Regions from separate parts of the Pantoea alhagi genome, predicted to be linked through region 1. Evidence: predicted binding sites of a transcription regulator. Region 1 holds the regulator's gene; the other holds the start of a gene.
The links. Region 1 encodes CRP, which controls carbon source genes, mostly activating them, when cyclic AMP is high. Its sites were predicted from a motif close to ATGTGANNNNNNTCACAT; they were not measured.

Region 1 (4,684 bases):
CTGGAAGGAAGCTTCCATAGCCCCTATGCGCACGGCCTGCTGCAGGTGTGGCAACAGCGCGGCTGGCTGGGCGTGGTGATGCACTTTCGCGGCTGCAGCGGCGTGCCTAACCGCATGGGGCGTATTTATCACTCCGGCGAAACCGGGGATGCCAGCTACTTTTTACGCTGGCTGCGAACCACTCTGGGCCATGCGCCGACCGTGGCTGTCGGCGTGTCGCTGGGCGGAAACATGCTGGCCTGTTTGCTGGGCCAACAGGGCGATGATTGTCCGCTGGATGCCGCCGTTACGGTTTCGGCGCCGCTAATGCTGGAACCGTGCAGCGCCAAACTTGAGCAGGGATTTTCCCGCGTCTATCAGCGTTATCTGTTAAGCCAGCTCAAGCTCAACGCCCGCCGCAAACTACAGGCCTGGCCCGGCACGCTGCCGGTAGATCTGTTGCAGCTTAACGCGTTAAAGCGCCTGCGTGACTTTGATGATGCCATCACCGCCCGCGCCCACGGTTTTGCCGATGCCGGTGACTATTACCGACGGGCCAGCGCCATGCCGCTGCTGCCCGGCATACGTAAGCCGCTGTTAATTATCCATGCGCAGGACGATCCCTTTATGACCGATGAGGTGATCCCTGATATGGCGCGATTACCTGCTAACATTGAATATCAACTAACGGAATATGGTGGCCATGTCGGCTTTGTCGGCGGCACGTTACGTCGCCCGCAAATGTGGCTGGAGCAGCGTATTCCTCAATGGCTATCACCTTATCTGGATAACTAAGCTGTGATTATTCCCTGGCAAGATCTCTCCCCGGAAACCCTGGATAACCTGATTGAAGGTTTTGTACTGCGCGAAGGCACGGATTATGGCGAGCAGGAGCGCTCCCTGTCGGAAAAGGTGGAAGATGTCCGACGTCAGCTGAAAAGCGGCGAAGCCGTGCTGGTCTGGTCGGAACTGCATGAAACGGTCAATATTATGCCGCGCGGTCAGTTTCGCGAAGGATAGTGATGCGGTCAGCTCTGTGCGGCTCGTCACATTAACGTGGTCTGGCGGGCCTGCCCGATGATGACACCTCTGACCGAAACGTGATAACAATGCTCATCGCCCGATTTAATCCAGAGAGTATTTATGTCAGCCAGACATCCGATCATCGCGGTGACCGGCTCCAGCGGAGCGGGAACCACCACCACCAGCCTTGCCTTTCGTAAGATTTTTCAGCAGCTTAATCTGCATGCCGCTGAACTGGAGGGTGACAGTTTCCATCGCTATACGCGCCCGGAAATGGATATGGCGATCCGCAAAGCCCGCGATTTGGGGCGTCATATCAGTTACTTCGGACCAGAAGCCAACGACTTTGGCCTGCTTGAGCAAACCTTTGTTGAATATGGCGAAAATGGCCGTGGCCAGTCACGTAAATACCTGCATACCTATGATGAGGCGGTGCCGTGGAATCAGGTGCCAGGTACCTTTACGCCGTGGCAGCCGTTGCCGGAGCCAACGGATGTGTTGTTTTATGAAGGACTGCACGGCGGCGTGGTGACGCAGCAGCATAACGTGGCAGAAAAAGTGGATTTGCTGGTTGGCGTGGTGCCCATCGTGAATCTGGAGTGGATCCAGAAGCTGGTGCGCGATACCAGCGAGCGCGGCCATTCCCGCGAAGCGGTGATGGATTCCGTGGTGCGCTCAATGGAAGATTATATTAATTACATTACGCCACAGTTCTCACGTACCCATCTTAACTTCCAGCGCGTACCCACCATAGATACCTCAAACCCTTTTGCCGCACGTGCTATTCCTTCGCTGGATGAAAGCTTTGTGGTGATTCATTTTCGCGGGCTGGAAGATATCGATTTCCCCTACCTGCTTGCGATGCTGCAGGGCTCCTTTATTTCTCATATTAATACGCTGGTGGTGCCGGGCGGAAAAATGGGACTGGCGATGGAGCTGATTATGCTGCCGCTGGTGAAACGCCTGATAGAAGGCAAAAAAATCGAATAAGAGGCATGCCACTCTCTCTTGCCCGGCCCCTGATAAGTAAGCAAATTGTCAGCCGGGGCGTTCATCAGCTAAACGGCAATTGTCCGATTCAGCACAAGCTGAAGCGAGACAACAGGAGACAGTAAGATAAAGCTGTGCTACAAACAAAGCTGTAATATTTTCGTTCTATGAAACGAAAACGGGACGACGGCACGCCTTGAGGCCTCGCAGTTGCCCGTATAAATTTCCAGCAGGAAACGCTTGAAGATTTCAACGCCTGACAGGGAAAACTGCCCCCTGTATTTAGGGCACGATTACAACAGAGGATAATAGCGAATGGTTCTCGGCAAACCGCAAACAGACCCTACACTCGAATGGTTCCTGTCACATTGCCATATTCACAAATATCCATCAAAAAGCACATTGATTCATCAGGGTGAAAAGGCCGAGACGCTCTATTACATCGTAAAAGGTGCGGTTGCGGTACTGATCAAAGATGAAGAAGGCAAAGAGATGATTCTTTCCTATCTTAATCAGGGTGATTTCATTGGCGAGCTTGGCCTGTTTGAAGAAGGCCAGGAACGCAGTGCATGGGTACGCGCGAAAACCGCCTGTGAAGTGGCTGAAATTTCGTATAAAAAATTCCGTCAGCTGATTCAGGTTAATCCTGACATTCTGATGCGTCTCTCTTCCCAGATGGCTCGTCGCCTGCAGGTGACTTCAGAGAAAGTAGGCAATTTAGCTTTCCTTGACGTGACCGGCCGTATTGCACAGACGCTGCTCAACCTTGCTAAACAGCCGGATGCGATGACGCACCCGGACGGGATGCAAATCAAGATTACCCGTCAGGAGATCGGCCAGATCGTCGGCTGCTCACGCGAGACGGTGGGCCGTATTTTGAAAATGCTGGAAGATCAAAACCTGATCTCCGCTCACGGTAAAACAATTGTCGTTTACGGCACCCGTTAAGCTACTCTGAAGACACGGCGTGGTGCCTGGCATCACGCCGTGTCTGTTTTGGTGATGTAGCGATGTGGCGGAGAATTATTTATCATCCCGAAGTGAACTATGCCCTGCGTCAGACGCTGGTGCTCTGTTTACCGGTGGCCTTTGGCTGGCTACTGGGGGATTTGCAAAAAGGATTGCTCTTCTCGCTGGTTCCCGCCTGCTGCAATATTGCCGGACTCGATACCCCACACCGCCGCTTCTTTAAACGCCTGATCACAGGCGGCTCGCTGTTCGCACTCAGCAGTTTTCTTCTTCAGTGGCTATCGCTACAGCAGGTGCCCCTGCCCGCGACGCTGTTTGTCATGGCGTTAGTGCTGGGCGTAACCGGCGAAATCGGCCCGCTTCATGCACGTCTGCTGCCAGCTTCCTTAATTGCCGCTATTTTTACGCTCGGCCTGGTGGGCAATATGCCGATCTGGGGGCCGCCGTTGCTCTATATCGGCGGTACATTCTGGTACGGGCTGTTTAACTGGTTCTGGTTCCGGCTGTGGAAAGAGCAGCCGATGCGGGAGACGCTCAGCCTGCTCTATCGCGAACTGGCGGATTACTGCGAAGCCAAATATACCCTGCTGACGCAGCTTACTAATCCGGAAAAAGCCTTGCCCCCGTTGCTGGCGCGCCAGCAAAAGGTGGTTGATCTGATTAACACCTGTTATCAGCAAATGCATATGCTGGCCGCTAACCGCGATCATAACCATCGACGCCTGACGCGTGCTTTTCAGGTGGCACTCGATCTGCAGGAGCATATTGCCGTTAGTCTGCATCAGCCGGAAGAGGTGCAAAAGCTGGTAGAGCGAAGCCATGCGGAAGCGGTTATCCGCTGGAACGCGCAAACCATCGCCGTACGGCTGCGCGAGCTGGCGGACGACATGCTTTATCACCGGCTGCCATCACGTTTCACCATGGAAAAACCGCTGCTGGGACTGGAGAAAATTGCGCGTCGGCATCCGGAGAATCCGGTCGGCCACTTCTGTTATTACCATTTCAGCCGCATCGCCCGCGTGCTGCGTACCCAGCGCCCTCTTTATCGTCGCGATCTTATGGCCGATCGCCAGCGTCGGCTGCCGCTGCTTTCCGCGCTGCGCAGCTATCTGTCATTTAAATCTTCCGCTCTGCGTACCGCGGCACGCTTTGCGGTGATGCTGGTATTCGGCAGCGTACTGGCGCTGGCGTTCAACGTACCGAAACCCTGGTGGATCTTAATGACCATCATGTTCGTCAGTCAGAATGGCTACAGCGCAACGCGTGTGCGTATCCAGCACCGCGCGCTTGGCACGCTGGCAGGGCTGATTATCGCCGCTGCAGCCCTGCGTCTTGCGGTACCGGAATCGCTGGTGCTGTTAATCATGCTGATCATTACCTTAGTCAGCTATCTGTTTATCCGTAAATATTACGGCTGGGCAACCATCGGTTTTACCGTGACCGCCGTTTATTCATTACAGCTGCTGTCGTTAAACGGCGCGCATTTCCTGTTGCCGCGTCTGATGGATACGCTGATGGGATGCTGCATCGCTTTTGGCGGCATGGTCTGGCTGTGGCCGCAGTGGCAAAGCGGGCTACTGCGGCAGAATGCGCATGATGCACTGGAAGCGTATCAGGATGCTTTACGGATGCTGCTGGGGAGCGAGGCATCACCGCAGAAGCTTGCCTGGCAGCGGGTACGCGTTAATCAGGCGCATAATGCGCTGTTTAACTCCCTGAGCCA
Region 2 (4,684 bases), 370 kb from region 1:
CTTTGATCTTTTTGGTAATGCCGACGTGCGCGTAGATATCGGCGATTTTACCCACCGAGATCACCTCACCCTGCTTCTCTTCCACCAGCTTTTTCAGGATGGTGGGTGACGGCGGCTCGACGGCTAAGTCGTGACGATTGCCGGTACGTTCGAAGTTTCCGGCTTTATCACCGACAAACGGACGCGCAATCACGCGGCCAATGTTGTATTCGCCCTTATCCAGCTCTTCACGGGCGATTTCACACAGATCGTACAGGCGTTGCAGGCCGAATGTCTCTTCATGACAGGCGATCTGGAATACTGAGTCGGCAGAGGTATAGAAAATCGGCTTGCCGGTTTTCATATGCTCTTCACCCAGTTTATCCAGAATCACCGTCCCGGAAGAGTGGCAGTTGCCGAGATAACCCGGCAGCCCGGCGCGCTCCACCAGTTTGTCCAGTAACGCCTGCGGGAAGCTGTTTTCGGTGTCGCTGAAATAACCCCAGTCAAACAGTACCGGCACGCCAGCGATTTCCCAGTGGCCTGACGGCGTATCCTTACCGGAAGAGAGCTCCTGCGCCCAGGCATACGCGCCAATGATCTCCGCCTGCGGGTCCAGGCCCGGCGGGAAGGTGCCGGTAGAGGCTTCCGCCGCTTTTCCCAGCCCTAACGCGGTCAGGTTCGGCAGATGCAGCGGCCCCTGACGCCCTTTATCCGCCTCGCCGTTAAAGCAGGCCTGCGCAATATGACCCAGCGTGTCTGAGCCTTTATCACCATATTTTTCAGCGTCTTTACTGGCACCGATCCCAAAGGAATCCAGCACCATGATAAATGCACGTTTCATGTTACTCTCCTGCGCTTACGCGCGATGAGAAAAATAAAAAAGCGATCAGAACAGTATGCCGTCTATACCTCTGGTACTTCAAGCCGCAGATGCGAGGGCTGCGCTCATCATTCCGGTCAGTGAGCCCTTCAGGCTTTCAGTTTCCCCTTGCCGCCTTCCTGGCGTGAGATATTCAGGCGTTAATTGCTAATTCTGCGATAGATAACCGGCGTTGCAGCAGGTTTACTGTCACCAAGCCTGATCGCCGCTTTTACCGCCTGTGCCGCTTCCTGCCAGCTGGCCTCGCTGGCGGCATGGATCACCGCCAGTGGACGTTCAGCGTCTACGCGGTCACCCAGCTGCACCATCTCATTCAGGCCTACGCTGTAATCGATGCTGTCGCTGGCGCGGCGACGTCCACCACCCAATGCCACCACCGCCAGGCCAAGCGCGCGGGTATCCATTTCATTAACGATACCGGGCGCATCGGCATACACCGCCTTGCTCAGCATCGGGGCTGGCAGGTAGCTGTCCATTTTTTCAATAAAATCTGTCGGGCCTTTCTGCGCCGCCACCATACGCGCAAATACCTCAGCGGCGCTGCCGTTATCCAGCACTTTTTGCAGTTGCTGACGGGCCGCAGCATCGTCCTGCGCCAGGCCGCCGGAAATGAGCATTTCACTGCACAACGCCAGCGTTACTTCCAGCAAACGTGGATTGCGATAACTGCCGGTGAGGAACTGAACCGCTTCGCGCACTTCCAGTGCGTTACCGGCACTGGAAGCCAGTACCTGATTCATATCGGTCAGCAGTGCGGTGGTTTTACAACCCGCGCCGTTGGCCACGCCTACGATCGCCTGCGCCAGCTGCTCTGACAGTTCAAAGGTCGGCATAAAGGCGCCAGACCCCACTTTCACATCCATCACCAGTGCATCCAGCCCTTCGGCCAGCTTTTTTGCCAGAATCGAGGCGGTGATCAGCGGAATAGAATCGACCGTCGCGGTAATGTCGCGCGTGGCATAAAAACGCTTATCCGCCGGTGCCAGCGAATTGGTTTGGCCGATAATGGCAACGCCGGTCTGTTGAATAATTTCCCGGAAACGGCTATCGCTGGGGAAAATATCAAAGCCGGGGATCGCTTCCAGCTTATCCAGCGTGCCGCCGGTATGGCCCAGGCCGCGCCCGGAGATCATCGGCACATAGCCGCCGCAGGCCGCGATCATCGGCCCCAGCATTAGCGAAGTCACATCGCCCACGCCGCCGGTAGAGTGCTTATCCACCACCGGGCCGTTTAAATTCAAAGATTTCCATGACAGCACCGCGCCGGAATCACGCATCGCCATGGTCAGCGCCACACGTTCCGGCAGCGTCATATCATGGAAAAAAATCGCCATCGCCAGCGCGGCAATCTGCCCTTCTGATACGCTGTTATCACGAACCCCGTTGATAAAGAAGCGGATCTCTTCTTCACTCAGCGCATGGCCGTCACGTTTTTTTCGAATAATTTCTTGTGGTAAAAACAAGGTAACCCCCTGTTTAACGGATCAATAAATCAGGCCTGGTGTCCCGATCCAACGGTGCAGAAAAATTATTTTTAGCGGACGGCAGGCGCCCGCTATGGTGAAAGGAAACTCAGTAGCTGCTGGTGCTGCGCGCGCTCTCATAGCCCGCCGCGTTCAACAGGCTTGCCAGCAGGCTGGAGGCACCGAAACGGAAATGACGCGCATCCGCCCAGCCGCTGCCCAGAATGTCATCGGCAAGCTGCAGATAGAGCGCCGCATCTTCTGCGGTACGCACGCCGCCCGCAGGCTTAAAGCCAACGCGATCCTGTACCCCTTTATCACGGATCACTTCCATCATGATTTTTGCCACTTCTGGCGTGGCGTTTACCGGCACTTTACCGGTAGAGGTTTTGATAAAGTCAGCGCCCGCATCGATAGCGATTTCAGAAGCCTGACGGATTAGCGCTTCCTCTTTCAGTTCGCCGGTTTCAATGATCACTTTCAGCAATACACTGGCCGCCGCGCAGGCTTCTTTGCATGCCTTGACCAGTTTAAAGCCGGTTTCGGTATCGCCAGCCATCAGTGTGCGATAGGGAAAAACCACATCCACTTCATCCGCGCCATAGGCAATGGCCGCGCGCGTTTCCGCCAGCGCGATCTCAATATCGTCATTGCCGTGCGGGAAATTGGTTACGGTAGCGATACGAATATCGGGCGTGCCCTGCTCGCGCAGCGTTTTACGTGCGATGGGAATAAAACGGGGATAAATACAGATGGCAGCAGTATTGCCTGCCGGGGATTTAGCCTGCTGACACAGCGCAATCACTTTGGCGTCGGTGTCATCATCGTTAAGGGTGGTTAAATCCATGAGTTTCAGCGCACGCAGCGCGGCAGCGGTTACATCAGTCATAATGCTCTCCAGAAAGATTCAGTGAGCTTCCGCCAGTGGAAGACTCAACACGAGGTCTTGGTTCCTTGAAGAGGGTTGAGATCCATCTCACCTTGCCAGCGATGCTGATTCGTTTTGATGTTACGATTTTAACATCACGGGCAAACTCTTTATTGTGCGTAAGCTCACATTTAGTTAAGAAACGCTACCATCAAGTCTACATTTGATGTGACGTCCATCGCATTAAAAGCGCCACAGCCGCAGGCCAGAAGCGCTTTATGCGCGCTATCATACCGCAGAAGCGCAAATGTGAGAATTATCACATTCGCTCTTTACCTGTTCTTAAGATCCCCTGTGATCTGGTCGTCTTGTTAACGTAGCTGAAACAATTTCTCACTGTTGCTGGTAAGGGTGGCCGCGATCTCTTCCGGCGCTTCCTGACGCAGCTCGCATAATGTTTGCCATACCTTTACTGCCTGCTCTGGCCGATTGGGCTGTCCCTGAAAGCCGTTCAACGGCATATCAGGCGCATCGGTTTCCAACAGCAGCGCTTCAAGCGGGAGCTGCGCAATGGTATTGCGCGTTTTGCTGGCACGAGGATAGGTAATGGTGCCGCCTACGCCGATAGCATAACCAGCAGCAATAAACGCCTGCGCCTGCTGCACGCTTCCGGCAAAGCCATGTACCACGCCACGGCGCGGCACCTCGATACGTCGCAGGTGCTGTGCCAGTTTGTCATGCGTGCGCCGGGAATGCAGGATCACGGGCAGATCGTATTTCCGCGCCAGCCGCAGCTGCGCATCCAGAAAATATTGCTGACGATCGAACTGAGGATCGTCCATATAAAGATCCAGCCCGATCTCGCCGATCGCCACCAGTTTTGTGGGTCGCTGACGCAGGTGCTGCTCCAGCTGTTCCAGCGCCGCATCGCTGTGCTGCTGAATCACAATGGGATGCAGTCCCAGCGCGGCATAAAGCGGTGCATACTGGTGTGCCAGCTGTAATACCAGAGCAAAGCGTGTAGCATCCACCGCCGGAACGATAATTTTCTCTACGCCCGCCTGAGCGGCGCGTGACAGGCTTTCCTCCTCATGCCCGGTAAACGGAGGAAAATCGAAGTGGCAGTGGGTATCAATAAATCTCACGTCAGCGCTCCTCTACATATTTCAGGAATTATTCTGCGCTATTTTATTTGCCGCTGCATTGCAGGATGCATAACGCCGCCTTTTATTCTGGAATTGCAGAATAGTAGCGTAAAAGAAGTGTTCCAGAGAGGAGATACGGAAAGCAGGTGGCGATGGGTTTAGCCGCGCAGGGCCAGAGAAAAAACACAGGCCGGCACCGCGCTCTGCAAAGAAAGCGGGCCAGCTTATAACAGATCAGCGCAGGGGTTTATCGTTTGTGGCATCATAGTGCTGCTCACGCCCGTAATCTTCCTGCAAAATACCGGAGAGCCAGTCATTGTTTCCTGCCATCCAGGCGTCGTCGTTA

Region 2: a site for CRP is predicted at 3,420-3,437, ahead of deoC (deoxyribose-phosphate aldolase). Genes of this name have one in related genera too.

Annotation. Positions count from the first base shown of each region.
Region 1 is NZ_CP019706.1:1,211,431-1,216,114, forward strand. Features, by position in the region: gene B1H58_RS05755 (hydrolase) at 1-774, shown strand, start outside; gene B1H58_RS05760 (YheU family protein) at 778-999, shown strand; gene B1H58_RS05765 (phosphoribulokinase) at 1,123-1,992, shown strand; gene crp (cAMP-activated global transcriptional regulator CRP) at 2,308-2,940, shown strand; gene B1H58_RS05775 (YccS/YhfK family putative transporter) at 3,003-4,684, shown strand, end outside.
Region 2 is NZ_CP019706.1:843,311-847,994, forward strand. Features, by position in the region: gene deoB (phosphopentomutase) at 1-823, opposite strand, end outside; gene deoA (thymidine phosphorylase) at 1,003-2,325, opposite strand; gene deoC (deoxyribose-phosphate aldolase) at 2,435-3,214, opposite strand; gene B1H58_RS03925 (TatD family hydrolase) at 3,565-4,338, opposite strand; gene B1H58_RS03930 (CsbD family protein) at 4,573-4,684, opposite strand, start outside.